Regions from separate parts of the Streptomyces sp. NPDC042201 genome, predicted to be linked through region 1. Evidence: riboswitches for the same ligand, from Rfam matches in the RefSeq annotation. Region 1 holds a riboswitch; each other region holds the start of a gene.
What was found. A riboswitch is a leader RNA that binds a small molecule or an ion and turns the genes downstream of it on or off. The one in region 1 is predicted to bind cobalamin.
Positions count from the first base shown of each region.

Region 2: it holds a riboswitch for cobalamin, as region 1 does, so the genes downstream of both, metE (5-methyltetrahydropteroyltriglutamate--homocysteine S-methyltransferase) here and ACZ6MZ_RS04995 (ribonucleoside-diphosphate reductase subunit alpha) in region 1, are expected to answer to the same signal.
Region 3: it holds a riboswitch for cobalamin, as region 1 does, so the genes downstream of both, cobN (cobaltochelatase subunit CobN) here and ACZ6MZ_RS04995 (ribonucleoside-diphosphate reductase subunit alpha) in region 1, are expected to answer to the same signal.

Region 1 is NZ_JBVJDS010000002.1:237,762-247,592, reverse strand. Features, by position in the region: gene ACZ6MZ_RS05015 (GntR family transcriptional regulator) at 226-990, shown strand; gene ACZ6MZ_RS05010 (DUF3311 domain-containing protein) at 1,187-1,441, shown strand; gene mctP (monocarboxylate uptake permease MctP) at 1,438-3,069, shown strand; gene ACZ6MZ_RS05000 (GNAT family N-acetyltransferase) at 3,178-3,702, shown strand; cobalamin riboswitch at 3,749-3,879, shown strand; gene ACZ6MZ_RS04995 (ribonucleoside-diphosphate reductase subunit alpha) at 4,024-6,471, shown strand; gene ACZ6MZ_RS04990 (ribonucleotide-diphosphate reductase subunit beta) at 6,471-7,496, shown strand; gene ACZ6MZ_RS04985 (PPOX class F420-dependent oxidoreductase) at 7,594-7,989, shown strand; gene ACZ6MZ_RS04980 (tectonin domain-containing protein) at 8,221-8,982, shown strand; partial or broken gene ACZ6MZ_RS04975 (transposase) at 9,148-9,318, shown strand; partial or broken gene ACZ6MZ_RS04970 (IS5/IS1182 family transposase) at 9,398-9,511, shown strand; gene ACZ6MZ_RS04965 (Imm10 family immunity protein) at 9,541-9,831, opposite strand, start outside.
Region 2 is NZ_JBVJDS010000013.1:100,970-110,800, forward strand. Features, by position in the region: gene scpA (methylmalonyl-CoA mutase) at 1-1,003, shown strand, start outside; gene meaB (methylmalonyl Co-A mutase-associated GTPase MeaB) at 1,008-1,994, shown strand; gene metE (5-methyltetrahydropteroyltriglutamate--homocysteine S-methyltransferase) at 2,076-4,388, opposite strand; cobalamin riboswitch at 4,559-4,766, opposite strand; gene ACZ6MZ_RS28100 (enoyl-CoA hydratase/isomerase family protein) at 5,025-6,107, shown strand; gene ACZ6MZ_RS28105 (TVP38/TMEM64 family protein) at 6,115-6,819, opposite strand; gene ACZ6MZ_RS28110 (hypothetical protein) at 7,010-7,201, shown strand; gene tuf (elongation factor Tu) at 7,291-8,475, shown strand; gene ACZ6MZ_RS28120 (spermidine synthase) at 8,616-9,461, shown strand; gene ACZ6MZ_RS28125 (MFS transporter) at 9,423-9,831, opposite strand, start outside.
Region 3 is NZ_JBVJDS010000017.1:67,361-77,191, reverse strand. Features, by position in the region: gene ACZ6MZ_RS31240 (cobalt-precorrin-6A reductase) at 1-570, shown strand, start outside; gene ACZ6MZ_RS31235 (precorrin-2 C(20)-methyltransferase) at 507-2,033, opposite strand; gene ACZ6MZ_RS31230 (precorrin-8X methylmutase) at 2,111-2,737, opposite strand; gene cobG (precorrin-3B synthase) at 2,758-4,263, opposite strand; cobalamin riboswitch at 4,486-4,634, shown strand; gene cobN (cobaltochelatase subunit CobN) at 4,669-8,271, shown strand; gene ACZ6MZ_RS31215 (serine hydrolase) at 8,311-9,213, opposite strand; gene ACZ6MZ_RS31210 (LysR family transcriptional regulator) at 9,210-9,831, opposite strand, start outside.

The DNA of each region.
Region 1 (9,831 bases):
GTACTGCTGGGGCTGGGACCTGGTCTTTAATGGTTTAGACCAGTACGGGGAGCTTGGCCTAGACCTTTAGGGGTGTCAAGGGTGTATAAGAAGGGCAGTCCTGTCCGTTATCGGACCGACACCTGAGGGAGGGCGACGACCCGTGACCGGACCGTGCCACCATGTGAGCCGCGACAGACGGAGGAGCCGGTGACGGCAGCAGCACAGGAGTCGGGGAGGCAGGCCATGGTGAAGGACGGGGGCGGCACGGAGACCGAGGGCGGGGCTGCCACCCGCACGGCACGGGTGCCAAAGTACTACCGGTTGAAGCGTCATCTGCTCGATATGACGGAGACGCTGCCGCCCGGCACGCCGGTGCCTCCGGAACGTACGCTCGCCGCCGAGTTCGACACCTCGCGCACGACCGTACGGCAGGCGCTCCAGGAGCTGGTGGTCGAAGGCCGGCTCGAACGTATCCAGGGCAAGGGCACCTTCGTGGCCAAGCCCAAGGTCTCCCAGGCCCTCCAGCTCACCTCGTACACCGAGGACATGCGGGCCCAGGGCCTGGAGCCGGCCTCGCAGCTGCTGGACATCGGCTACGTCACCTCCGACGACACGCTGGCCGGGCTGCTCGACATCACCGCGGGCGGACGCGTGCTGCGCATCGAGCGGCTGCGGCTGGCCAGTGGTGAGCCGATGGCCATCGAGACCACGCACCTGTCGGCGAAGCGCTTCCCCGCCCTGCGCCGCTCGCTCGTCAAGTACACGTCTCTCTATACGGCGTTGGCCGAGGTGTACGGCGTGCACCTGGCCGAGGCCGAGGAGACCATCGAGACCTCCCTGGCCACCCCGCGCGAGGCCGGGCTGCTCGGTACGGACGTCGGCCTGCCGATGCTGATGCTCTCGCGGCACTCCCTCGACGGCGACGGTGAGCCGGTGGAGTGGGTGCGTTCGGTGTACCGCGGTGACCGCTACAAGTTCGTGGCGCGGCTGAAGCGTCCGGCCCGCTGACGAAGCGGACCGACCCCGGCCCACTGACGAAACGGACGGGCCATCAGGAACCGGGCTCTCGGGCCCGGTTCTTTCGTATGACCGCCGCATACCGTTGCCGTACCGATATGCGGACGGGGGGTGACGGTGGGTGAGACCCGCGCCTAGATTACCTGCGCATTACGACAGGCGATCAGTGAGGGGACGGAGCCGCGGTATGTCAGAAGTTCCTGAAGAGAAACCGCCCACGGTCACACCCATGCGGGTGGTCATCGGCCTCTGTCTCCTCGCGCCCTTCGTGGCGATGCTGTGGGTGAGTTCGTACGCGAAGACCGACCCGGCCTTCATCGGTATCCCGTTCTTCTACTGGTACCAGATGCTCTGGGTCCTCATCTCGGCCGCGCTGACCATGCTGGCCTATCAGCTGTGGAAGCGTGACCAGCGCTCCCGCAAGGGGGGTGCGTCGCGATGAACGACGGCGTGAACGGCGTGGCACTCGCCGTCTTCATCTTCTTCTTCCTGGCCGTCACCGTCATGGGCTTCCTGGCGTCGCGCTGGCGCAAGGCCGCGAACGAGCAGAGCCTCGACGAATGGGGCCTGGGCGGCCGCTCGTTCGGCACCTGGGTCACCTGGTTCCTGCTCGGCGGCGACCTCTATACGGCGTACACCTTCGTCGCCGTACCCGCGGCGATCTACGCGGCGGGCGCGGCCGGCTTCTTCGCCGTGCCGTACACCATTCTCGTCTACCCGCTGATCTTCACCTTCCTGCCCCGGCTGTGGTCGGTGTCGCACAAGCACGGGTATGTGACCACCTCGGACTTCGTGCGCGGCCGCTTCGGCTCGAAGGGGCTCTCGCTGGCGGTCGCGGTCACCGGCATCCTCGCCACAATGCCGTACATCGCCCTCCAGCTCGTCGGCATCCAGGCGGTGCTGGACGTGATGGGCGTCGGCGGCGGCGAGAACACCCACTGGTTCATCAGGGACCTGCCGCTGCTGATCGCCTTCGGCGTGCTCGCCGCGTACACCTACTCGTCCGGGCTGCGGGCGCCCGCGCTGATCGCGTTCGTCAAGGACACCCTGATCTACATCGTGATCGTCGTGGCGATCATCTACATCCCGATCAAACTGGGCGGCTTCGACGACATCTTCGCCAAGGCGGGTGACGCGTTCGCGCAGCCCAATCCGGCGACCGGCCAGCCGCGGGGCGCGCTCGCGCCGGGCGAGGCCGGGCAGTGGGGCTATGCCACGCTGGCGCTCGGTTCCGCGCTGGCGCTCTTCATGTATCCGCACTCCATCACGGCGACGCTCTCCAGCCGTAGCCGCGAGGTGATCCGGCGCAACACCACGATACTGCCGCTCTACTCGCTGATGCTGGGGCTGCTGGCGCTGCTCGGATTCATGGCCATCGCCGCCGGGATCAAGGTGGACAACGGGCAGCTGGCGATTCCGCAGCTCTTCGAGACCATGTTCCCCGACTGGTTCGCGGGGGTGGCCTTCGCGGCCATCGGTATCGGCGCGCTGGTGCCCGCCGCGATCATGTCGATCGCCGCGGCGAACCTCTTCACCCGCAACATCTACAAGGACTTCATCAAGCCGGACGCGACTCCGGCGCAGGAGACCAAGGTGTCGAAGCTGGTCTCGCTGCTGGTGAAGGTGGGTGCGCTGGCCTTCGTCCTGTCCATGGACAAGACGGTCGCGATCAACTTCCAGCTGCTGGGCGGCATCTGGATCCTCCAGACGATGCCGGCGCTGGTGGGCGGTCTGTTCACCCGGTGGTTCCACCGCTGGGCGCTGCTCATCGGCTGGGGCGCCGGCATGCTGTACGGCACGGCCGCGGCGTACGGCGTCGCCAGCCCGACGCAGGCACACTTCGGCGGCTCGTCCAAGGAGATCCCGGGGCTCGGTGAGATCGGCTACATCGGCCTCACCGCGTTCGTGCTCAATGTGGTGATCACCGTGGTGCTGACCTTTGTGCTGCGGGCGGCCAAGGCGCCGGACGGCATCGACGAGACCAGCCCGTCCGACTACACGGCCGACGCCGGTGACCCGGGCGTCAAGGTGGAGCTGCCCGCGGCCACATCGGGAGACCCCGTGCACTGACCCTGACCCGGGCCACGTAGCCGCCCACGGGCCGCCGAGTCCTCCCCCGCGCTGCACGGGCGAGGAACCCGGCGGCCCGTTGTCGTACCCAAGGCGCACAATCGGCTCATGGATTTCACGATCAGAGTGGCCGAGCCCGGGGAGTACGCGCGGCTCGGGGAGATCACCGCGCGGGGGTATCTGGACGACGGCCTCCTGGACTTCGGCGAGGACGACCCGTATCTGCTCACCCTGCGGGACGTGGCGGCCCGGGCGGCCGAGGCGGAGGTGCTGGCCGCCGTGGACGCCGACGGGACGCTGCTCGGCGGGGTGACCTTTGTCGCGGCAGGCGGGCCGTGGGCCGATGTGGCGCGCGCGGGCGAGACCGAGTTCCGGATGCTGGCGGTCGACCGGGCGGCCCGGGGCCGGGGCGTCGGAGAGGCTCTCGTCCGCGCCTGTGTGGCGCGCTCACGGGACATGGAGGGCTGTATACGGATCGTGCTGTCGACCCAGGACAGAATGCTCCAGGCCCACCGGATCTATGAGCGCCTGGGCTTCGCCAGGACCCCGGAACGGGACTGGGAGCCCTTCCCCGGGCTCTCCCTGCTCACCTACGCCCTGGACCTCAACGTACCTCCGGCCACCGGCCGCTGACCGCCGCCGACACAACATCTGGGGGGTGACGCGCCGTCCTCACCCCACATGTATGCTCGTCCTCGCTGTCAACGCAGGGGAATCCGGTGCGAATCCGGAACTGTCCCGCAACGGTGTGCTGTGGTGCGCTTTGTCGTACCCGCGAGTCCGAACACCTGCCGACGGCACGTCCGGTTCGACCGAGCCGGACGCCGAGACGTCCGGGCCTCGAGGCTGGGCCGGTGGACGCCGTACACAGTGCTGCCCGGCTGCGGGCCGTACGGCTGTGCGCGCCCCCGCTCCCCTCCCGACGGCCCAGAGCCGAGCGAGGGAGAGCACCACGTGACCATCGCGCCAGCCGATCCGGCTTCAGGCATCTCCGAGGTCCCCGCGCAGGTGGCCGACGGACCCGGGACCGCGTTGCTGCGGACCCTGACGGACCTGACCGCCGATCTGCCCGACACGGACCCCGGCAGAGTCGCCGCCGCCACGCTGCGGGGCCGTAACGCCCGGTCCGACGAGGCCGAGCTGCGCGAGCTCGCCACCGAGGCGGCCGCGGGGCTGATCTCCGAGGACCCCGCCTACTCCCGGCTCGCCGCCCGGCTGCTGACCCGCACCATCGCCGACGAGGCGGCGGGGCAGGGCGCGGTGTCGTTCTCCGCGTCGGTCGCCGTCGGCCACCGCGAGGGCCTGATCGCGGACCGTACGGCCGCTTTCGTGACGCTGCACGCGGACCGCCTCGACAGCCTGATCGACCCGGCCGGCGACGACCGCTTCGGCTACTTCGGGCTGCGGACGCTCTACAGCCGCTATCTGCTCAGGCACCCGATCACCCGCCAGGTGGTCGAGACCCCGCAGCACTTCATGCTGCGCGTCGCCTCCGGCCTCGCCGAGGACGCCGAGCCCGGCTCGGCCGCGGCCGCCCACGCGCTGGACGAGGTCGCCGCGCTGTACCGGCTGATGAGCCGGCTGGACTATCTGCCGTCCTCGCCGACGCTCTTCAACTCCGGTACGCGCCATCCGCAGATGTCCTCCTGCTATCTGCTGGACTCGCCGCTGGACGAGCTGGACTCGATCTACGACCGGTACCACCAGGTGGCCCGGCTCTCCAAGCACGCGGGCGGCATCGGTCTCTCGTACTCCCGTATCCGCTCGCGCGGTTCGCTGATCCGCGGCACCAACGGGCACTCCAACGGCATCGTCCCCTTCCTGCGGACCCTCGACTCCTCGGTGGCGGCGGTCAACCAGGGCGGCCGGCGCAAGGGCGCGGCCTGTGTCTACCTGGAGACCTGGCACGCGGACCTGGAGGAGTTCCTGGAGCTGCGGGACAACACCGGTGAGGACGCCAGGCGTACGCACAATCTGAATCTGGCGCACTGGATCCCGGACGAGTTCATGCGCCGGGTCGAGACGGACGGCGTCTGGTCGCTGTTCTCGCCGTCCGATGTGCCGGAGCTGGTCGACCTGTGGGGCGACGCGTTCGACGCGGCGTACCGCGCGGCGGAGGCGGCGGGCCTGGCCCGCAGGACCCTCCCGGCCCGGGAGCTGTACGGCAGGATGATGCGCACGCTCGCCCAGACCGGCAACGGCTGGATGACCTTCAAGGACGCCTCGAACCGTACGGCCAACCAGACGGCCGAGCCCGGAAAGGTCGTCCACTCCTCCAACCTCTGCACGGAGATCCTGGAGGTGACGGACGACGGGGAGACGGCCGTCTGCAACCTCGGTTCCGTCAACCTCGGCGCGTTCGTGCTGGATTCGGGCGAGATCGACTGGGAGCGGCTGGACGAGACCGTCCGTACCGCCGTGACCTTCCTCGACCGGGTCGTGGACATCAACTTCTACCCGACCGAGCAGGCGGGCCGCTCCAACGCCACCTGGCGTCCGGTGGGCCTGGGCGCGATGGGCCTCCAGGACGTCTTCTTCAAGAAGCGGCTGGCCTTCGACTCGGCCGAGGCCGCCGCGCTCTCCACCCGGATCGCCGAGCGCATCATGCTCGCGGCGTACGAGGCGTCCTGCGACCTCGCCGAGCGCAACGGCCCGGCGCCCGCGTGGTCGAAGACGCGCGCGGCGCGCGGGGTGCTGCACCCCGACCACTACGACGTCGAGCTGAACTGGCCGGAGCGCTGGGACGCCCTGCGCGCCCGGGTCGCCTCGACCGGCATGCGGAACTCCCTGCTGCTGGCCATCGCGCCGACGGCGACCATCGCCTCGATCGCGGGCGTGTACGAGTGCATCGAGCCGCAGGTCTCCAACCTCTTCAAGCGCGAGACGCTCTCCGGGGAGTTCCTCCAGGTCAACTCGTACCTGGTGGCGGACCTGAAGAAGCTCGGCGTCTGGGACACCCAGACGCGTGAGGCGCTGCGCGAGTCGAACGGCTCGGTGGCGGGCTTCACCTGGGTGCCCGCGGAGGTCCGCGACCTGTACCGCACGGCGTGGGAGATCCCGCAGCGCGGTCTGATCGACATGGCGGCGGCCCGTACGCCGTTCCTCGACCAGAGCCAGTCGCTGAACCTGTTCCTGGAGACGCCGACCATCGGGAAGCTCAGCTCGATGTACGCGTACGCCTGGAAGAAGGGCCTCAAGACGACGTACTACCTGCGCTCGCGCCCGGCGACCCGGATCGCCCGCGCGGCGGGGGCTTCAGCGGGGGCTTCGGCGGCGTCCTCGGCGGGCTCTTCGGCGCCGAGGAGCGTGCCCGTACCCGTACCCGTACCGGCGCAGGCGACGCCGGAAGAGGCGCTCGCCTGCTCCCTGGAAAACCCCGAGTCCTGCGAGGCGTGCCAGTAATGAGCTCCACCAGCCCCACCACCACCAAGAACCTGCTCGACCCGGGCTTCGAGCTGACGCTGCGGCCGATGCGCTACCCGGACTTCTACGAGCGCTACCGCGACGCGATCAAGAACACCTGGACGGTGGAGGAGGTCGACCTCCACTCCGACATCGCCGATCTCGCCAAGCTCTCCCCCGGTGAGCAGCACATGATCGGCCGGCTGGTCGCGTTCTTCGCGACGGGCGACTCGATCGTGTCGAACAACCTGGTGCTGACGCTCTACAAGCACATCAACTCCCCCGAGGCGCGGCTGTATCTCTCCCGCCAGCTCTTCGAGGAGGCCGTGCATGTCCAGTTCTATCTGACGCTGCTCGACACCTATCTGCCCGATCCGGAGGACCGCGCGGCGGCCTTCGACGCGGTGGAGGAGATCCCGTCGATCCGCGAGAAGGCGCAGTTCTGCTTCCGTTGGATGGACTCGGTCGAGAAGATCGACCGGCTGGAGTCGAAGGCGGACCGCCGGCGCTTCCTGCTGAACCTGATCTGCTTCGCGGCCTGTATCGAGGGGCTGTTCTTCTACGGCGCCTTCGCGTACGTCTACTGGTTCCGCTCGCGCGGCCTGCTGCACGGCCTCGCCACCGGCACCAACTGGGTGTTCCGCGACGAGACGATGCATATGAACTTCGCCTTCGAGGTCGTGGACACGGTCCGCAAGGAGGAGCCGGAGCTGTTCGACGACGCCCTCCAGCAGCAGGTCACGGACATGCTGAAGGAAGCCGTCGAGGCCGAGCTGCAGTTCGGCCGCGATCTGTGCGGCGAGGGTCTGCCGGGCATGAACACGGAGTCGATGCGCGAGTACCTCCAGTGCGTCGCCGACCAGCGCCTCCAGCGCCTCGGCTTCGCCCCGGTCTACGGCTCGGAGAACCCCTTCTCCTTCATGGAGCTCCAGGGCGTCCAGGAACTGACGAACTTCTTCGAGCGCCGCCCGTCGGCGTACCAGGTCGCGGTCGAAGGCACGGTCGGCTTCGACGACGACTTCTAGTACTCCGGCCCCTCGATACGGCGGTGGGAAGGACCCGGCCTTCGCATCTGTTCTTGCGAGTAGTGATTCCAAGAATGCTGAGCAGAGGGGCGAGGCTGTGTCACAGGCGTTCAACGAGGAGACGCGCAAGCTGCTGGACGGGAGGAACTTCGCCACCGTCGCGACGCTGAACCGGGACGGCGGGCCGCAGACCTCAGTGGTCTGGATCGTCAGGGAGGGGGATACGGTGCTGTTCTCCACGACGGCCGAGCGCCAGAAGGCGCGGAATCTCGCCCGGGATCCACGGGTCAGCCTCACCGTCTTCGACACCGCGAACCCGTACCGGTCCGTAGACATCCGCGGCACTGTCGAACTGATCGACGACCCGGAGAAATCGCTGCCGCGCGAGCTTTCGCAGAAGTACCTGGGCGAGGACCCGCCGGCCGAGCCGGAGGAGGTGCTCCGGCTGATCGTCCGGGTGACCCCGCAGAAGGTCACAGGCTTCTCCGTCTGAGGCGCCGGCCGCCGGGACCGCCCCGTCCCCCTCCGGCGGGCGGGGCGGTCCCGGCGGAGGCATGAACCGGCACTCGTGTCGATCCCCTCTGGGTGGGACAGCGCTTCGAGCCGAAATACTCCCGACCGAGCCGCTCCTGCCCCCGCCCCGCAGGGCGATAGGAATGAAACGCTGATTTACGGTCTTGTTTGGTATTAGCACAAGCATTCACCCGCTTTATCCGCTTCTCTCATGGCCAAGGATGACAGCCAAGAGCGGTTCGAGAAGGGATGGTTCGGCATGGCGGATTGGGTGAAGGTTGCGGGCAGTCTCACTGCGATCTCGGCGGGGTCCAGGACGACGGTGTGGGGGGTGAACGCGGCGAGCGCCATCTACCGGTACACCAACTACGACGCCAACCCATGGATCAACATCCCGGGGGCGCTGAGTGACATCGGCGCCGCGGCGGACGGCACGGTATGGGGCGTCAACGGGGGCAACCAGATCTTCCGGTACGCCGGGGATCAGGGGGCTTCGAACCCGTGGCCGAGCATCTCCGGCAGCCTGGTCCGCATCGACGCGGGCTCCAGGACGAACGTGTGGGGGGTGGACTCCGCCAGCTCCATCTACCGGTACACGAACTACGACGCCAACCCGTGGATCAAGGTCCCGGGGGCGCTGAGTGACATCGGCGCGGGCGCGGATGGCACCGTGTGGGGCGTCAACGGCGGGAACCAGGTCTTCCGGTACACCGGGGACCAGGACAGCTCGAACCCGTGGAAGAACGTCTCCGGCAGCCTGAAGCGCATCGCGGTGGGCTCCCGGACGAACGTGTGGGGCGTCGATCCCGCCGGCAGCATCTATCGGTACACCAACAACGACGCCAGCGGTGTCAACCCGTGGATCAAGATCCCCGGCACCGCCACCGACATCGCCGCCGGCGCCGACGGCACCGTGTGGCACATCAACAGCGGCGCCGAGATCTACCGCTACACCGGCGACCAGCCAAGCTGATCCCTGCCCCAACGTCCATGCGGGCCCACGACCGAGAGGCCGGGGCCCGCACGGATGCACTGGCCACTCCTCCGCATCGTCGCCCGGCTCGACCGCGCCCGGATCACCCAGGGACCGCAGCCCCTCGCCCGAACCGGAGGCCGCGAAGTCAACCTGTAGCGCCCGATGAAGGACGAGTTGCGGGTCTTGTTCCGTCGAGTGGCGCCGCCGACGGAGGTGGTGCGTCCGCAGGGCGGTGGTCGACGGCGGGCGGGCGATCGTGAAGTGTTGGCGGCGATCTTGTTCGTGGCGACCACGGGCTGCACGTGGCGGCAGTTGCCGCCGGTGTTCCGACCGGCCTGGCCGACGGTCTATAGACGATTCGCGCCGTGGTCGAAAGCGCGGGTGGGGGCCCGGCTGCGACTACGACCACCTGCGTCGATGGCTCCGCAAACGCGGCATCGCCCACCGCATCGCCCGCAAGGGCATCGAATCCTCACAGCGACTGGGCCGCCACCGCTGGGTAGTCGAGAGGACATTGTCCTGGCTGCCACCGCCGACTCACGAGGCGAAGCGAAACTAGAGCCCAACACGCTCAGGGCGGGCGTTCTGACGCCCGCACGCCATGACCTTCGCCAGAACGTCACGCAGCCGTGTGACGTCCGCTGCCGGTACATCGAGGATTGCCTCGATCTCCACGTCCTCCAGCGCCAAGGCATCGAGAGATTCCTGGGCTAGCAACACGGTGAGCACGTTGTCCGTCAGGGCAATCTTCCGGACACAGCCATAGGCCGTGTTCTGGTCAGGAGTGACCACACAATGCGTGTCCCAACCGAGCGCCAGGTCCTGCCGGGAGGGCTCGGCGACGCT
Region 2 (9,831 bases), on a different contig from region 1:
CCGGGTGATCGACCCCTGGGGCGGCAGCGCGTACGTCGAGAAGCTGACCCACGATCTCGCCCGGCGTGCCTGGCAGCACATCGAGGAGGTCGAGGCCGCCGGCGGCATGGCGCAGGCCATCGACGCCGGTATCCCCAAACTGCGCGTCGAGGAGGCCGCGGCCCGTACCCAGGCGCGGATCGACTCAGGACGCCAGCCCGTCATCGGCGTCAACAAGTACCGGGTGGAGACCGACGAGAAGATCGACGTGCTCAAGGTCGACAACTCCTCGGTACGCACCCAGCAGATCGAGAAACTGCGGCGGCTGCGCGCCGAGCGCGACGAGAACGTCTGCCAGGACGCGCTGCGCGCCCTCACCGCCGCGGCGGAGGCGGGACCGGGCCCCGGCCTGGAAGGCAATCTGCTGCATCTCGCGGTGAACGCGGCCCGCGCGATGGCGACCGTCGGGGAGATCTCCGACGCCCTGGAGAAGGTGTACGGGCGCCACTCCGGGCAGATCCGTACGATCTCCGGTGTGTACCGGAACGAGGCAGGCACCTCCCCGGCCGTGGAGCGCACCCGCGCGGCGGTCGGGGACTTCGAGAGCGCCGAGGGCCGCCGCCCGCGCATCCTGGTGGCCAAGATGGGCCAGGACGGCCATGACCGCGGCCAGAAGGTGATCGCCACGGCCTTCGCCGACCTGGGCTTCGACGTCGACGTCGGCCCGCTGTTCCAGACGCCGGCCGAGGTGGCGCGGCAGGCGGTGGAGGCGGACGTGCACATCGTCGGTGTCTCCTCGCTGGCCGCCGGGCATCTCACGCTCGTACCGGCGCTGCGCGAGGAGCTGGCGGCGGAGGGCCGGGAGGACATCATGATCGTTGTCGGCGGGGTGATTCCGCCGCAGGACATCGAGGAGCTGCACCGCGCCGGGGCCGCCGCGGTCTTCCCGCCGGGCACGGTGATTCCGGACGCCGCGTACGACCTGCTGACGGGGCTGGCCGCCGCCCTCGGCCACGAGCGGTGAGCGCGTGCCGTCACGGATCGACATCGACAGCTACGCCAAGGGCGTTCTGGACGGCTCCCGTTCGTACATCGCCCGTGCCATCACGCTGGTGGAGTCCACCAGGCCCGACCACCGGGCGCTCGCCCAGCGGCTGCTGACCGAGCTGCTGCCGTACGCGGGAAAGGCGCGCCGGATCGGCATCAGCGGGGTGCCGGGCGTCGGCAAGTCCACCTTCATCGACGCGCTGGGGACGCTGCTCACCGGGCTGGGCCACCGGGTCGCGGTGCTGGCCGTCGACCCGTCCTCCAGCAGGACCGGTGGCTCCATCCTGGGGGACAAGACCCGGATGGAGCGGCTGGCGGTGGACCCGGCGGCGTTCGTCCGTCCCTCGCCCACGGCCGGCACGCTGGGCGGCGTCGCCAAAGCGACCCGCGAGACCATCATCGTGATGGAGGCCGCGGGGTACGACGTGGTGCTCGTCGAGACCGTCGGCGTCGGCCAGTCGGAGACCACCGTCGCCAACATGGTCGACTCCTTCCTGCTGCTCACCCTCGCCCGCACCGGCGACCAGCTCCAGGGCATCAAGAAGGGCGTCCTGGAGCTGGCGGACGTCATCACCGTCAACAAGGCCGACGGCCCGCACGAACGCGACGCGCGCTCGGCCGCCCGTGAACTCGCGGGCGCGCTGCGGCTGATGCATCCGGTGGACGCCGCCTGGACGCCGCCGGTGCTCAGTTGCAGCGCACGCGAGGGCAGCGGCCTCGATACCGTCTGGGAGCGTCTCGAACAGCACCGCGCGGTCCTCGAAGCCGACGGCCGGCTGGCGCGCAAGCGCCGTGACCAGCAGGTCGACTGGACCTGGTCGATGGTCCGTGACCATCTCCTGGACCGGCTGCGCGAGCACCCCGGCGTACGGGAAGTCGCGCCCGCGCTGGAACAGCGGGTACGGGAAGGAACGCTGACCGCGACCCTGGCCGCCGAACGCATCATCGAGACGCTGGATCTCTCCTAGCGCCCCCCGGCACCGGCGCTCGGTTCGGGTCGCGGTGCCGGCGGGCGGATTCCCGTCCGCCGGCACCGCGTTCCACCGGCGTCAGGACATACGCTCCCGCGTCGCCCGGGCCGCCGCCACCAGGTTCTCGAGTGACACCCGCACCTCCGCCCAGCCCCGCGTCTTCAGCCCGCAGTCGGGGTTGACCCAGAGCCGCTCCGCCGGAATCGCCTCAAGTCCCTTGCCCAGCAGGGCCGCCGCCTCGTCCGCCGAGGGCACCCGTGGCGAGTGGATGTCGTACACACCGGGACCGACCTCGCGCGGATAGCCGGCCGCGGCCAGCTCGTCGGCGACCCGCATGTGGGAGCGGGCCGCCTCCAGGCTGATCACGTCGGCGTCCAGGTCGTCGATGGCCGTGAGGATGTCGCCGAATTCCGCGTAGCACATGTGCGTGTGGATCTGGGTGTCGGAACGCACGCCCGCCGTCGTGAGGCGGAACGCCTCGGTGGCCCACTCCAGATAGCCGGGCCGGTCCGCCGCGCGCAGCGGCAGGGTCTCCCGCAGCGCGGGCTCGTCCACCTGGATGACGGCCGTCCCCGCGGCCTCCAGATCGGCGACCTCGTCCCGCAGCGCCAGCGCCACCTGCCGCGCGGTCTCGCCGAGCGGCTGGTCGTCACGGACGAAGGACCAGGCCAGCATGGTGACCGGGCCCGTCAGCATGCCCTTGACGGGCCGGCCGGTCAGCGACTGCGCGTACGAGGTCGTGGCGACGGTCATCGGGGCGGGACGCGAGATGTCCCCGGCGAGGATCGGCGGACGGACATAGCGGGTGCCGTACGACTGGACCCAGCCGTGCCCGGTGGCCAGATAGCCGGTGAGCTGCTCGGCGAAGTACTGCACCATGTCGTTGCGTTCGGGCTCGCCGTGCACCAGGACATCGATCCCGGCCTTCTCCTGGAAGGAGATCACCTCACGGATCTCGGCCTCGATCCGCTTGTCGTAACCGGCCTCGTCCAGCCGTCCCGCCCGCCGCTCGGCGCGCGCCGTGCGCAACTCCGAGGTCTGCGGGAACGAGCCGATGGTGGTGGTCGGCAGCAGCGGCAGTCCGAGCCGCTCGCGCTGGGCGACGGTGCGCTCGGCGTACGGCTGGTCCCGGCGGGCGTCCGCGGCGGTCACGGCCGCGGAGCGGGCCCGTACCGCGGGATCACGCGTGATCGCCGAGGAGGCCCGGGAGGCCAGATCGGCGCGGTTCGCCGAGAGCCGGGCCGCGATCGGTCCTGTGCCCCCGGCGAGACCGCGCGCGAGCGTGACGACCTCGTCGGTCTTCTGGCGGGCGAAGGCCAGCCACCGCGCGAGCTGAGGATCGAGCTCCCGCTCGGCCGCCGTGTCCAGTGGGACATGCAGCAGGGAGCAGGATGCCGACACATCGACCCGGTCGGCGAGACCGAGCAGCGTGGCCAGAGTGGTCAGCGAGGCCGCGAGATCGTTGATCCACACATTGCGGCCGTCCACCACCCCGGCGACGAGCCGCTTGCCGGGCAGACCGCCGACCGCCGCGAGGTCGCGGAGATTGGCGGCGGCGGGACCGGTGAAGTCCAGGGCGAGACCCTCGACGGGGGCCTTGGCCAGCACGGGAAGCGCCTCGCCGAGCCGGTCGAAGTACGACGCCACCAGCAGCCGGGGCCGGTCGGTGAGCGCCCCGAGCTCGCGGTAGGCGCGCGCGGTCGCGTTCAGCTCGGCGGGCGTACGGTCCTGGACCAGCGCGGGTTCGTCGAGCTGCACCCACTCGGCGCCGGCGGCCCTGAGATCGGCCAGCACCTCCGCGTACACCGGGAGCAGCCGGTCGAGCAGGGTCAGCGGCTCGAAGCCGACGGCCACACCCGGCGCGGGCTTGGCGAGCAGCAGATATGTGACGGGACCGACCAGCACGGGCCGGGCGGTGTGGCCGAGCGCCACGGCCTCGCGCAACTCGCCGACCTGCTTGGCCGAGTCGGCGCGGAAGACGGTGTCGGGGCCCAGCTCGGGGACGAGATAGTGGTAGTTGGTGTCGAACCACTTGGTCATCTCCAGCGGCGCGACATCCTGCGCGCCGCGCGCCATGGCGAAGTAGCCGTCGAGCGCGTCCGCCTCGACGGCGGCCCGGTGCCTGGCGGGGACGGCGCCGACCATGACGCTGGTGTCGAGCACATGGTCGTAGTACGAGAAGTCACCCGTGGGCACTTCACCGAGACCGGCACCGGCCAGCTGCCGCCAGTTGTCGCGGCGCAGCCCCTGGGCGGTCTCCCGCAGGGCTTCCGCGGTGACCCGGCCCTTCCAGTAGCCCTCGATGGCCTTCTTCAGTTCACGGTCGGGGCCCTGGCGCGGGTAGCCATGGACGGTGGACCGGGACGCCGCGGCTGCGGACTTGGGTGTCACGGGACTCTCCTTCGCGAGTCGTGCGGGAACGATCCCGGGTCGACCCGTGGGAAGCGAAGGAACGGAAGCCGGGGCGAAGCACACCGCGTCGCGCGCATGCCCGCCCGAGAACCGCCGACCCGCCCACGAGGTCACCGAGATCTCCGTGTGCGGTGCTCGCACACGGGCAGTGGCAGGTCTTCGGACTCATGGGCACGCCTCGTGGCCGTGACCGTACGTATCCGTACGGGTACGAAGCTCCTACTGGCCGTCGCTTCCCGGACGCGGTGCGTCCAGTGCGTATGACGGCGGTCGTTCCCACTCACCGCTGCGGGGCAGTCCCGGATTCCCACCGGGTTCCCTCTTACGACGCGTCTGCCTGGCGGGCAGGGCGAACCAGCTGCGTCCCCAGCGTAGACGAGTTGTTCCGAAGTAGCGTCGTCCGCCCGGAGGGCGGGCCCGGCGGTGTCCGGTGCGTGCGGTCGCAAGGCGCCGAGGTGCCCTCGTAGCGGAGCTACTAGGGCATTTCGGCAACGCCGCGTGCGTGCGTGCTGGGCGCCGCCGGGCAGACGGGACTTCGGAATGACTCGTCTAGAGCCACGGAGGGGGCGGGGACCAGCTAGATCCATGGAACGGACGTGTCCGATACTGGGGCGCATGCGTCGGATCACGGAAGGAACCAGCGAGAGCATGGGCCAGGACGGACCGGTACTGACCGGCAGGGCGGGCCGCACGGCCCACATCACGCTGAACCGCCCCCGCGCCCTCAACGCCCTCACCCACCCCATGGTGCTGACGATGTCCGCGGCCCTGGCGGAGTGGGAGCGGGACGAGAGCGTCGCCGCGGTGATCATCTCCGGGGCGGGTGAACGCGGGCTGTGCGCGGGCGGTGACATCCGCGCGATCCACGAGGACGCGCGCACCGGCGGCGGGGACGCCTCGACCGCCTTCTGGCGCGACGAGTACCGGCTCAACGCCCGTATCGCCCGCTACCCCAAGCCGTATGTCGCCCTGATGGACGGCATCGTGATGGGCGGCGGAGTCGGCGTCTCGGCGCACGGCAGCGTACGGATCGTCACCGAGCGCTCGGCCGTCGCCATGCCGGAGACCGGCATCGGCCTGGTCCCCGATGTGGGCGGTACCTATCTGCTGTCCCGCGCGCCCGGCGAGCTGGGAACGCATCTCGCGCTCACGGGAAGGGCGGTGGGCGCGGCGGACGCGCTGCTGTGCGGGCTCGCCGACCACTTCGTCCCCTCGGACCGGCTCGACGACCTGCGCGCCGCGCTCGCCGACGCGGACGTACGGGAGACGGTGCGCCGGTACGCGGGCTCCGCGCCGGAGGGCCAACTCGCCGCGGACCGGGGCTGGATCGACGCCTGTTACGCGGCCGATTCGGTGGAGGAGATCGTCGACCGGCTGCTCGGCGACGGCCGGCCGGCGTCGAAGGAGGCCGCGGAAACGATCCTGACCCGGTCACCCACCGCCCTCAAGGCCACCCTCGCCGCGCTGCGCCTGGCCCGCGGACTGACCACGCTGGAGCAGGTGCTCGACCAGGAGTACCGCGCCTCGTGCGCCGCGCTCACCACCCCTGACCTGCTGGAGGGCATCCGTGCCCAGGTCATCGACAAGGACCGCACGCCGCGCTGGTCGCCGAAGGAGCTGGCGCAGGTCACGGACGCGGAGGTGGAGCGGTTCTCCGCCCGGCCGCCCGGCGGTGACCTCGGGCTCGGCGCGGGCTGACGCGGACTCAGCGGCCGCCGAGGCGGTGGCGCTTGCGCCAGGCGAGCACCGCCGCGCCCAGACCGGTGAGGACGATGAAGCTCATCGCGAGCAGGAACGCCGGCGAGGTCGGGGACGACGCCTGGCTGCCCGCGACCACATAGGCACCGGTGTTGGGGATCGAACCGATCCCCGTCGCCAGCAGGAACGGCGTCCACCCCATGCGGGAGACGGCGGCGCAGTAGTTGGCCGCCGCGAACGGCACGCCGGGGAAGAGCCTGACCGCCAGCATCGACCGGAAGCCGTGCCGGCTGAGCTGACCGTCGGCCGCCTTCAGCCAGCGCCCCCGCAGCAGCGGACGCAGCGCCTCCTGCCCGAGGAAACGGCCGAGCCCGAAGGCGATCCCCGCGCCCAGCACCGTCCCCGCGAGCGCCGCGGGAAGCCCGAGCTGCGAACCGAAGAGCGCTCCGGCGGCGAGATTGAGCAGCGGACGCGGTACGAACGCGACGGCACACAGCCCGTACGCCACGGCGAACAGCACGACGGCGGCGCCGCCGCTGAGCTGCGTCGGCCAGCCGTCCGAGAGCAGTCTCTGCGGCTCGTACAGGAGCACAGCCGCGGCCGCCGCGCCCAGCACGACCACGAGCAGAGACAGACGCGACCAGGGCGAGAGCAGCGCCCTGGAGCAGCGGACAGCGAGGCCTGGGGACGGCCTGGGGACGGTGTCGAGCATTCGGGGAGACTAACCGACAAGCGTGTGTGATCGTCCCGACGACCGTGCGAAACCCCGTCATTCACGGCAAGACGCCACGCTCTCCGCACAGACCGGCCACAACCGCGGCGCCTTGAAGAACCTCCGCCCCGGTCGCCGGGCCGCGGAAAACCATTCGACGCGACGGTGGCCGTGGGCGAGGATCAGCGACATGTCCCGGTACGCCTTCCTCGCAGCGCCGTCCGCAGTCGCGGACGCGCCGAAGGCTGCCGCGTTCACCACAGCCGCGTTCACCACAGCCGCGTTCACCACAGCGGCACTCACCGCAGCCGCACTCACCACTGCCGCGTTCACCGCAGCCGCATTCACCGCGGCAGCGCCTTTCGGCGGCGCCCGAAGCTGACCCTTCCCGGATCGTCCGGCGGACCCCACAGGGGGAGGGTCGGCAAGGCCCAGGGGTCCACCTCACGCTTCGAGTTCCTGGAAGGAACCATGCCCAAGACGGCATACGTGCGCACCAAGCCGCACCTGAACATCGGCACCATGGGCCATGTCGACCACGGCAAGACCACCCTGACCGCCGCCATCACCAAGGTTCTCAGCGACCGCGCCGGCAGCGGTACCTCGTACGTCCCGTTCGACCGGATCGACCGGGCCCCGGAGGAGGCGGCCCGGGGGATCACCATCAACATCGCGCATGTCGAGTACGAGACCGACACCCGGCACTACGCGCATGTGGACATGCCGGGCCACGCCGACTACATCAAGAACATGGTGACCGGCGCCGCCCAGCTCGACGGGGCGATCCTCGTCGTCTCCGCGCTCGACGGGATCATGCCGCAGACCGCCGAGCACGTCCTGCTCGCCCGCCAGGTCGGTGTCAACCACATCGTCGTCGCACTCAACAAGGCCGACGCGGGCGACGACGAGCTGACCGACCTGGTCGAGCTGGAGGTCCGCGAACTGCTCAGCCGGCACGGCTACGGCGGCGACGCGGTGCCCGTCGTCCGGGTGTCGGGCCTGCGGGCCCTGGCGGGCGACCCGCGCTGGACCGCGGCCGTGGAGGCGCTGCTCGACGCCGTCGACACCTATGTGCCGATGCCCATCAGGTACACGGACGCGCCGTTCCTGCTCCCGGTGGAGAACGTCCTCACCATCACCGGGCGCGGCACGGTCGTCACCGGCGCCGTGGAGCGCGGCACGGTCCGGGTGGGCGACCGGGTGGAGGTGCTCGGCGCCGACGCGGGTCCGCAGACCAGCACGGTCACCGGTCTGGAGACCTTCGGCAAGCCGATGGAGTCCGCGGAGGCCGGGGACAATGTCGCGCTGCTGCTGCGCGGCATGGCGCGGGACGCGGTCCGGCGCGGCCATGTGGTGGCGGCGCCGGGCAGCGTCGTCCCGAGCCGGCGCTTCACCGCGCAGGTGTACGTCCTCTCCGCGAGCGAGGGCGGCCGTACCACTCCGGTCGCCAGCGGCTACCGGCCGCAGTTCTACATCCGTACGGCGGACGTGGTCGGCGACATCGACCTCGGTGAGGCGGCCGTCGCGCGCCCCGGCACCACCGTCACCATGACCGTGGAGCTGGGCCGTGACGTACCGCTGGAGCCGGGGCTCGGCTTCGCGATCCGTGAGGGCGGCCGCACGGTCGGCGCGGGCACGGTCACCTCGCTGCTGTGACACTCCGGGGGACGCTCCCGGGGTGACCCCGCCCCCGCCAGGGCGGCCCGCGCCCGTCTCCCCGCGCTCCAGGGGGGCGGGCCGCGGGCCGTGCGCGACCCCGGCCCGCGACGGGCCGGCCCGCGGCGCACAATGGGACGGTGAACGAGCCCATCCCCGTCATCCGTGCCGTGGACCGCGGCACCGCCAGATTGCTGCCCGATGTGGACCGGGAGCGGGCCTGGCTCCTGACGGTCGACGGCGCGCCCCAGTCGTACGTCGATCTGGACGAGCCGACCCATCTGGAGTTCGAGTACGTGCGGCGCCTCGCCCATGTCGTCGACTGCGCCGCCGCGGCGGGTGAGCCGCTGACCGTGCTCCATCTCGGCGGCGGGGCGTTCACCCTGCCCCGCTATGTCGCCGCCACCCGGCCCGGCTCCTCACAGCAGGTGGTGGAGGCCGACGCGGGGCTGCTGGCGCTGGTCGCCGAGCTGCTGCCGATACCGAAGAGCGCCGGGATCACCGTGCACGGCGCGGACGCCCGCCACCGGCTCGAAGCCGCCCCGGCCCGCTCGGCGGACATCCTGATCGCCGATGTCTTCGGCGGCTCCCGGATCCCCGCCCACATCACCTCCGTCGAGTACGCGCGGCAGGCCGAGCGGGTGCTGCGTACGGGCGGGGTCTACGCCGCCAATCTGGCCGACGGGGCGCCCTTCGACTTCCTCCGCTCCCAACTGGCCACCTTCGCCGAGGTGTTCGAGGAGCTGGCGCTGATCGCGGAGCCGGCCGTACTGCGCGGCCGCCGCTTCGGCAACGCCGTGCTGGTCGCCTCGCACACCCCGATCGACACGCCGGCCCTGGCCCGCCGCACCGCCTCGGACGTCTTTCCCGCCCGGGTCCAGCACGGCCCGTCGCTGCGGCGCTTCATCGGGGACGCGGCGGTCGTACGGGACACCGGCGCGGTGCCGTCACCCCGGCCGCCCGACGGCGCTTTCAGCATCGGCTGACACGGCGGCGGCCGCGGCCGGGGCCACCGAGGCCCGCTCCGTCTTCGACGTTGTTCTGCGGGTCAGCCGGCGGACGTCCGGAACGGTCAGTACCGCGGCCGTCAGCAGCACGATCAGCGCGGAACAGCCCCACAGCGCGGTGGAGCGCCCGAAGGCGCTCTCCGCCGGTCCCGCCAGCGCCGTGGCCACCGGAATCATGCCGATGGAGCCGAGCATGTCGTACGCGGAGACCCGGGAGAGCTTCTCCTCCGGGATCTCCTGGTGCAGGGCCGTCATCCAGGAGACACCGAACACCTCGACCGAGAGACCCGTCAGGAACATCACCAGCGCCAGCCCCACGGCCGGCAGCGGCACCGCGAGCCCGGCCGAC
Region 3 (9,831 bases), on a different contig from region 1:
CCCTTCGCCGCGACGATCAGTCGGAATGCGGCCCGGGCGGCCGCCGACGCCCATGTTCCCCTGCTGGCGCTCCGCCGGCCCTCCTGGGTGCCCGCCGTGGGCGACGACTGGCGTTCGGTCGGCTCGCTGGAGGAGGCGGCCCGGGCGCTGCCCCCGCTCGGGAGCAGGGTCTTCCTCACCACCGGGCGGATGGGGCTCGCCACCTTCGCTCACCTCGATGACCTGTGGTTCCTCGTACGGTCCGTGGACGCTCCGGAGCCGCCGTACCCGGCCAGGACGGAAGTGCTGCTGGACCGGGGGCCGTTCACCCTCGACGGGGAGCGGGAGATCATCCACCGCCACCGCATCGACGTCGTGGTGACCAAGGACAGCGGCGGCGCGGCCACCGCGGCCAAGCTCACCGCCGCCCGCGAGGCCGGTCTTCCCGTGCTCGTCGTCCGCCGGCCTCCGGTGCCGGAGGGGGTGCCTGTGGCGGGCACCCCCGACGAGGCGGTGGACTGGCTGCGTCAGTTCGCCGCTTTCGGAGAGTTCTCCGGGGACGGGCTCTCCGCAAGCGGCTTCTCCGGGTAGCGGCGCGGCGTCCAGACGATCTGCCGCCCGTCCCCCCGCCGTACGGTCACCGTCTGCGAGGACCCGACCAGCAGGATCGTCCGCATGTCGACCTGCGCCGGATCGAGGTCGGCCAGCCGCACGATCCGTACGCTCTGCTCCGCCCCGCCCACATCGCGCCCGAGGACGACCGGAGTGTCCGGAGCGCGGTGTTCCAGCAGCAGTTCGCGGGCCTTGCCGACCTGCCACGTACGGCTGCGGGAACCGGGGTTGTAGAGCGCGAGCACCAGATCCGCCGCGGCTGCCGCGTGCAGGCGTTCGGCGATGACTTCCCAGGGTTTGAGCCGGTCGGACAGCGAGAGCACGGCGTAGTCGTGGCCGAGCGGGGCGCCGGCGAGGGCCGCCGCCGCGTTGGCGGCGGTCACGCCCGGCAGTACCCGTACGGGGACGTCCTCGTACGGCGCCCGCGACGCCACCTCCAGGACCGCCGTGGCCATCGCGAAGACGCCGGGGTCGCCGCCCGAGACCACGGCCACGCGCCGTCCCCGCCGCGCCAGGTCGAGGGCGAACTCGGCGCGCTCCGACTCCACCTTGTTGTCGGAGCCGTGCCGGAGCTGGCCGGGGCGGACCGGCACGCGGTCCAGATAGGTGGTGTAGCCGACGAGATCCTCGGCGGCGGCCAGTTCGCCGCGCGTCTCGGGCGTGAGCCACAGCGGTCCGGCCGGGCCGGTGCCGACGACCACCACCTGGCCGGTCTTGTTGGTCTCACCTGAGTTGCTCGGCGCACCCGCGTCCCCGGGCACCGGCACGGGCACCGCGCCGATCCGGCTCGGCAGGACAGCGACCGAGAAGTACGGCACGGAGTCCGGATCGACATCGGCCAGCGCGCCGGTGCGCTCGCCGCTCATCGTGGCGCGTTCGACGTACCGCGCGTCCGACAGCCGCCCCGCCCGCTCGATCGCCCGCCGTACGGTGGGGAAGGTCCGGCCGAGCTTCATGACGACGGCCGAGTCCGCCGAGGCCAGGCGGGCCGTCAGCTCCTCCTCCGGCAGGGTGCCCGGGAGGATCGTCAGCACCTCCTCGCCCTCGACGAGAGAGGTGCCGAGCCGGGCCGCGGCGGCGCTCACCGACGTGACGCCGGGGATGACCTCGGTCGGATAGCGGCCGGCCAGCCGCTTGTGCATGTGCATGTATGAGCCGTAGAACAGCGGGTCGCCCTCGGCGATCACGGCGACGGTGCGTCCGGCGTCCAGATGGACGGCGAGCCGGGCCGCCGACTCGGCGTAGAACTCCTCCATCGCGCCCTGGTACCCGCCGGGGTGGTCGGTGGTCCCGGTGGTGACCGGGTAGACCAGGGGTTCCTCGATATGGTCGGCACGCAGATGCTCCGCGGCGATGGAACGCGCGATGGACCGGCCGTGCCGGGCGCTGTGATACGCGATCACATCCGCCTCGGCGATGACCCGCACGGCCCGTACGGTCATCAAGGACGGGTCACCCGGGCCGAGTCCGACTCCGTACAGCCGGCCGGTCGAAGGCCCCGCCGTGGTGCTGTTCTCGCTCACTCTTCCTCGCTCGCTATGGCGTTGATGGCCGCCGCCGCGATGGCGCTGCCGCCCCGCCGTCCGCGTACGACCAGGTGCTCAAGCCCGGCGGGGTGGCCGGCGAGCGCGTCCTTGGACTCGGCGGCGCCGACGAAACCGACCGGCACACCGATGACGGCCGCCGGGCGCGGGGCGCCGTCCTCGATCATCTCCAGCAGCCGGAAGAGCGCGGTCGGGGCGTTGCCGACGGCCACCACCGCGCCCCCCATCCGGTCCCGCCACAGCTCCAGGGCGGCGGCGCTGCGCGTCGTCCCCATCTCGGCGGCGAGTGCGGGGACCGCGGGGTCGGACAGGGTGCATACGACGTCGTTGTCCGCCGGCAGCCGCTTACGGGTGACACCGCTGGCGACCATGGCGACATCGCACAGGATCGGTGCGCCCGCGCGCAGGGCCTCGCGGGCGCGGGCCACGACCGCGGGCGTGAAGGCGAGGTCACGCACCAGGTCGACCATGCCGCAGGCGTGGATCATCCGCACCGCGACCTGGGAGACGTCGGCGGGCAGCCCGGCGAGGTCCGCCTCGGCGCGGATCATGGCGAAGGACTGGCGGTATATCGCCGCGCCGTCCTTCTCGTAGTCGAACACTGTGGACACTGTGGTCTCGCTCATCTCGTCACTGGGGTGGTGCGTGCCGTCGTGGGTTTCCGAGCCGTCGCGACCGCTTCGGCGAGTTCTGGTCCTGTGGTGGCCCTGAGGAGATGTCCCCGCACCGAGATGTCGTAGCCGCCCTCGCCGGTCGCGACGACATCCACCCAGTTGCCCTGTGGATGGCCGCAGCGGCGGGCGCAGCCCGACCAGTAGACAGGCAGGTCACCGGGGTTGGTGGCGGGCAGGTCACCGGGGCGGGCTGCGGGCGGTCCACCGGGGCGGGTGGCCGTTACGGTTCCGGCCGCGTCCGCCCGTACATCCGTGAGTGCCTTCGCGCACCCGGGCCGACCGGTGCAGGCGCCGACGCCGTGCCAGGGGGAGTGGGGGTCCGTGATCAGCCCGGCGGTACGGAGGCGGTCCAGGAGGTCGTGGGCGGTGGCGGGGTCCAGGCCCGGCAGGATCACTCCGCGCCAGGGGGTCACCCGCAGGGTGCGGTCGTTCGTCCCGCGCTCGCCTGCCGACAGCAGCAGCCGCCACTGCGCGACGCTCAGCCGTCCCAGTGGGGCGTACACGGACAGCGCCACGGTCCCGTCGGGGGAGTGGACCAGCCCCGGGACGGGCGGCCCGGCTTCCGGCCGCGCCGCGTCCGCCTCGTACTCGGCGCCGTACTCGGCCTCGGGCTCCGCCCCGTACGCCGCCCCGGGCTCCGTCGTGTACCCCGCCCGGTACTCGGCCCCGTACCCCGCCCCGTACCCCGCTCCGTACTCGGCCACCGGCTCCGTCGCGATCCCGGCCGTCGCCAGCCCCGTGGTCACCGCCGCGTCCAGCCCATGGCCCGCGGGCAACTCCCGTACCCGCCAGGCGCCCGAGCCGCTTGCCGCCGCCACCGTGAGGAAGGTCTCCGCCGCCAGCAGAGCGGCGCGCGGGGCGTCGGCTGCGGAGACCCGCAGTCCTGACCCGTTCGCCCCGGTATGCAACACCGCTGATCCGTCCGGCTGTGCGAGCAACGTCACATCCGCGCCCAGGGCGGCCACATCACCGCGGCCGTCGTCCAGCGCGAACAGAAACCGCCCCGAGAGCGCCGTAGCGGCCTCGCTCGCGCACAGCAGCGCGTCCAGCTCCCGGGCCCACAACCGCACGTCCGCGCGGGGGATTCCGTCCAGTCCCGACAGGGGCGAAGCGACGACGTTCCGTACCCGCTCGTGCCGTTCCGAGGGCAGCAGGCCGGCCTCGTACAGCAGCTCCGCCAGCTCCCCGCCGCAGCTCTCCCCCAGCCCCCGCAGCTGGACGTTGCCCCGCGAGGTGATGTCCAGCCGGCCGTCGCCCAGCTGCTCGGCCGCCGTCGCCAGCGCCTCCGCCTGACGGTACGTCAGAAGCCCGGCGGGCAGCCGCAGTCGTGCCAGCCGGCCGTCGTCGGCGGCGTGCAGCCGGAGCGCTCCTGGGCAGGCGTCACCGCGCTCCCGGACGGGAGCTTCGTCCCGGTTCACGGGTGTTGGCGAGGTAGGCGGCATGGCGGCGAGCATACCCACGTACCCCCGCGCCCTCCCCGCCCGTTCCGGCCCCCGCCCGGCCGTCGGCTCCGGCCTCCGTTCAGCCTCCGTCCGGCCTCGGTCCCAGCTCCGGCCAGCTGTCGGCTCCAGCCTCCGTCCGCCGTTCTCCGGTTGTTCGCCCGGCCCCCGCCCGGTTGTTCACCCCGCCCCCGTCCGGCCGTTCGTCCAGGCGCCCTCCCCGCCGTGACCTGCAGCACTTACTATGCAGACGACGGGTCTTCAGGCCCGTCACCGCCATAGACGGCGTCAGGGGAGGAAGCCCGGTGAGAATCCGGCGCGGTCCCGCCACTGTGAGCCCGGCAGCAGCCGGGTGAGCCAGGAACTCCCGCCGTCTTCCTACCGCCCGGGGCGCGGACCCCGAGGAAGGCGAGACGCCGCATGATCCTGCTCCTGTCGACGTCCGACACCGATCTGCTCAGCGCCCGTGCGGCGGGCGGCCCGGTCCCGTACCGGTTCGCCAACCCCGCCCGGCTCGCGCTCGACGAGCTGCCCGCGCTGCTGGAGGGCGCCGACCTCGTCGTCGTACGACTCCTCGGCGGGCTGCGCGCCTGGCAGGACGGGATCGACCAGCTCCTCGCCGCCGACCGCCCCCTGGTGGTCCTCACCGGCGAACAGGCCCCTGACGCCCAGCTGATGGAAGCCTCCACGGTCCCCATCGGCATCGCCGCCGAGGCGCACGCCTATCTCGCCCACGGCGGTCCCGCCAACCTGGAACAGCTCGCGCGGTTCCTCTCCGACACCGTCCTGCTGACCGGCCACGGCTTCGAACCGCCCGCCGCCGCGCCCACCTGGGGACCGCTCCTACGCGCCCCCCGCCCGTTGGCGGGCGGCGGCCCGCTGATCGCGGTGCTCTATTACCGCGCCCATCACATGAGCGGCAACACCGCCTTCGTCGACGACCTGTGCTCCGCGATCGAGACGGCCGGCGGCCGGGCCCTGCCGCTGTACGTGGCCTCCCTGCGCGCCCCCGAGCCCGAGCTGCTCGACGCGCTGCGCGCCGCCGACGCCCTCGTGACCACCGTGCTCGCCGCGGGCGGCACGAAGCCTGCCGAGGCCTCGGCGGGCGGAGACGACGAGTCCTGGGACGCGGGCGCCCTCGCCGCCCTCGGCGTACCGATTCTCCAGGCCCTGTGCCTGACCGGATCGCGCAGCGCCTGGGAGGAGAGCGACGAAGGTCTGTCGCCGCTGGACGCCGCGGGGCAGGTCGCCGTGCCGGAGTTCGACGGCCGGCTCATCACCGTCCCGTTCTCCTTCAAGGAGATCGACGAGGACGGTCTTCCGGCGTACGTCGCCGACCCCGAGCGGGCCTCGCGCGTCGCCGGGATCGCCGTACGGCACGCCCGTCTGCGCCATATCCCGAACCCGGAGAAGCGCCTCGCGCTGGTGCTGTCCGCGTACCCGACCAAGCACTCCCGGATCGGCAACGCCGTCGGTCTGGACACCCCGGCCAGCGCCGTCGCCCTGCTGCGCCGGCTCCGTACCGAGGGCTACGACTTCGGTACGGAAGAGGTCCCTGGCCTGGCGTCCGGCGACGGCGACGAGCTGATCTACGCGCTGATCGAGGCCGGCGGCCATGACCAGGAGTGGCTGACCGAGGAGCAGCTGGCCCGCAATCCGGTCCGTATCCCCGCTGCCGACTACCGCCGGTGGTACGGGCAACTCCCCGCCGCGCTGCGGGAGTCGGTGGAGCGGCACTGGGGGCCGCCGCCCGGCGAGATGTTCGTGGACCGGAGCCGTAGTCCGGAAGGCGACATCGTCCTCGCGGCCCTGCGCCGCGGCAATCTGCTGATCCTGATCCAGCCGCCGCGCGGCTTCGGCGAGAACCCGATCGCGATCTACCACGATCCCGATCTGCCGCCCTCACACCACTACTTGGCCGCGTACCGCTGGATCCAGGCCGGCCGCGAGGACGGCGGCTTCGGCGCCGACGCCATGATCCACCTCGGCAAGCACGGCAATCTGGAGTGGCTGCCCGGCAAGAACGCGGGTCTTTCCGCCGCGTGCGCCCCCGACGCGGCGCTCGGCGATCTGCCGCTGGTCTATCCCTTCCTCGTCAACGACCCGGGCGAGGGCACGCAGGCCAAACGGCGCGTGCACGCCACGCTCGTGGACCATCTCGTACCGCCGATGGCGCGCGCCGAGTCGTACGGCGACATCGCGCGTCTCGAACAGCTGCTCGACGAGTACGCGGCGATCTCGTCCATGGACCCGGCGAAGCTGCCCGCGATCCGCGCCCAGATCTGGACGCTGATCCAGGCGGCGAAGCTCGACCACGACCTCGGTCTCGAAGACCGCCCGGACGACGACGGGTTCGACGACTTCCTGCTGCACGTCGACGGCTGGCTGTGCGAGGTCAAGGACGCGCAGATCCGCGACGGACTGCACATCCTCGGTGGTGCGCCGACCGGGGACGCGCGCGTCAACCTGGTCCTTGCCATTCTGCGCGCCCGCCAGATCTGGGGCGGTACGACCTCCCTCCCCGGCCTGCGCGAAGCCCTGGGGCTCGACGAGTCGGCTGCCACCCGTACCACCGCCGACGAGGCCGAGGAGCAGGCCCGGGCGCTGGTGCGGGCGATGGAGGACGCGGACTGGGATCCGGCCGCCGTGCCGGGTGTGGCGGCCGGCCATGCGCGGGCCGTCGCCGACATCCTCGGCTTCGCGGCCCGCGAGGTCGTCCCGCGCCTTGCCGCCACGACGGACGAGATCGACCACGCCGTCCTCGCCCTCAACGGCGGGTTCGTCCCGGCGGGCCCGTCGGGATCCCCGCTGCGCGGCCTGGTCAACGTCCTGCCGACCGGCCGTAACTTCTACTCCGTCGACCCCAAGGCCGTCCCGTCCCGGCTCGCCTGGGAGACCGGCCAGGCGCTCGCCGACTCCCTCCTGGAGCGCTACCGCACCGACAACGGCGACTGGCCGACCTCGGTCGGCCTCTCCCTGTGGGGTACGAGCGCGATGCGCACCTCGGGCGACGACATCGCCGAAGCCCTCGCCCTGCTGGGCATCCGGCCCGTCTGGGACGACGCCTCGCGCCGGGTCACCGGCCTGGAGCCCGTCGCGCTCGACGAGCTGGGCCGTCCCCGTATCGATGTCACCCTCCGCATCAGCGGTTTCTTCCGTGACGCCTTCCCGCACGCGATCGGCCTGCTGGACGACGCGGTCCGCCTCGCCGCCTCGCTGGACGAGCCAGCCGATGCCAACTTCGTCCGCGCGCACACGCAGGACGACCTGGCGGCGCACGGTGACGAACGCCGCGCCACCACCCGTATCTTCGGCTCCCGTCCGGGGACGTACGGCGCCGGAATCCTCCAGCTCATCGACAGCCGCGACTGGCGTACGGACGCCGACCTCGCCGAGGTGTACACGGTGTGGGGCGGCTACGCGTACGGCCGCGAACTCGACGGCCGGCCGGCCAGGGACGAGATGGAGACCGCGTACAAGCGCATCGCGGTGGCCGCCAAGAACACCGACACCCGCGAGCACGACATCGCGGACTCCGACGACTACTTCCAGTACCACGGCGGCATGGTCGCCACGGTCCGCGCCCTCAAGGGCACGGCTCCCGAGGCGTATATCGGCGACTCCACCCGCCCGGAGACGGTTCGCACGCGGACGCTGGTCGAGGAGACGTCCCGGGTCTTCCGCGCCCGCGTGGTCAACCCCCGCTGGATCGAGGCCATGCGCCGCCACGGCTACAAGGGTGCCTTCGAACTGGCCGCGACGGTCGACTACCTCTTCGGCTACGACGCGACGACGGGCGTGGTCGCCGACTGGATGTACGACAAACTCACGGAGACCTACGTCCTGGATCCGGAGAACCGCGAGTTCCTCCAGCAGGCCAACCCCTGGGCCCTGCACGGCATCGCGGAACGCCTCCTGGAGGCGGAGTCGCGCGGCATGTGGGCCAAGCCGGATCCGGCGGTGCTGGACGCGCTGCGCAAGGTGTTCCTGGAGACGGAAGGCGACCTGGAGGGCGAAGGCTGACGCCGGGGGCCGGGCCCGTAGGGATGTGCTGGACGCGGCCTAGAGCTGCCGAAGGTGGTCACGGAGTCCGCGGGCGACCTGCGACATGAGGGCGTCGGCGCCGGGCTGGGTACTGGCCGGAACGAGTGACTCGGTCAGGACGGCGATGGCGAATGCCTGACCGTCGGAGTGCTCGACGACACCGATTTCGTGGCGGAGGTTCAGGAGGGTGCCGGTCTTGGAGGACCAGGTGGTGGCGTCCGAGCTGAAGTCCGGGGCGAGTCGGTGCCGGAGCAGGTGGTGGGTCATGAGGCCGCGCACGCGCGCGGCCACTTCGGGATGGACCGTCGACGGTGTCCACAGGGCCTGGAGCAGCTCGACGTAGGAGCGCGCGCTGCCGGTGTTGGCGCGGGTGGTGTCGAGCTGAGGCACCCGATGTCCGCCGCCGCTGGTGCCGGCGTCGATGGCGAGGGCGTGGGCGAGATGGGCCTGGGCGGCGTCGAAGCGTTCCACGGGGGTGTCGGACAGCTCGCGCATGGCGTGCCGGACGGTGATGCCGCGGAGGCCGAGTTCGTGGAGGATGCCGGCGACCTGGGCGGGCGGGGTGAGGCCGAACAGCGCGTCGGCGGCCGTTCCGTCACTCACGCAGGTGCTCAGGTAGAGCAGGTCGTCGATGGCGAGCCGGGCGGGGTGGCGGAACCGGCTCAGTCCGGTGGGACCGGGCGTGGTGATCCGCCCGGGGCGCACGTCGAGCATGGCCGCTCCGTCGAGTTCGCCCCGTCGGATGCGCTCCGCTGTCGCCAGCGCGAGGGGGACCTTGACCAGGGAGGCGGCGGGCAGCTGGGTGTCCGGCTCGATCCCCAGTTCTTCTCCCGTGTGCAGATCGCGTACGAGCAGGCAGCCGTGCAGGCCGCCGTCGCGCAGCTGCCGGCGCATGTCGCGGAGCAGTGCCTCGGTGTTCACGCGGCCGCGCCTCCGGCGTTTTCGTTGGCTTTCGCTTGGGCGCCTGCTTGGGCGTCCGCTTGGGCGTCCGCTTGGGCGTCCGCTTGGGCGTCCGCGCCGAGGCAGCGGGCGATGGCGTCGCCCAGGCGCGCTTCGATGTGCTGTGGATTGCCGTCCGCGGAGGCGGCGAGGGCGAACCCCCGGCTGAGCGTGATCTCACCGATGGGCCGCCAGTTCAGGGCGAGTTCCTCGGCCTGTGCGGGGGAGCACAGCAGCAGGTCGCGGGTGCAGAGGACTTCCGCCGCGGCGGTCGTCAGGTCGGCCGCGGCGAGCTGCGCGGGCCGCAGGCCCACCGCGTCGCGCAGGCGCGTCAGCGGGTCGCGGATGTGCGGCACGTCATCTTCCGGCTGGATCCAGATACGGCGGGCCGGACCGGGGGAGGCTCGTCCGATCCGCAGCGTTTCGACGTGGACGCGCCTCATGCCGGGATCCTGGGCGCCGGCGAGCCCGAGCGGCACGGACCACGTCGCCTCGTTCGGCGGCGCCGCGAGCAACGCGGCACGCACCTGCTGCGCGTGGAGGAGCTCGGTGCGCCGCGCCGGCGCGGCGAGGCGGAGATCGAGGGTGACACCAAGCCCG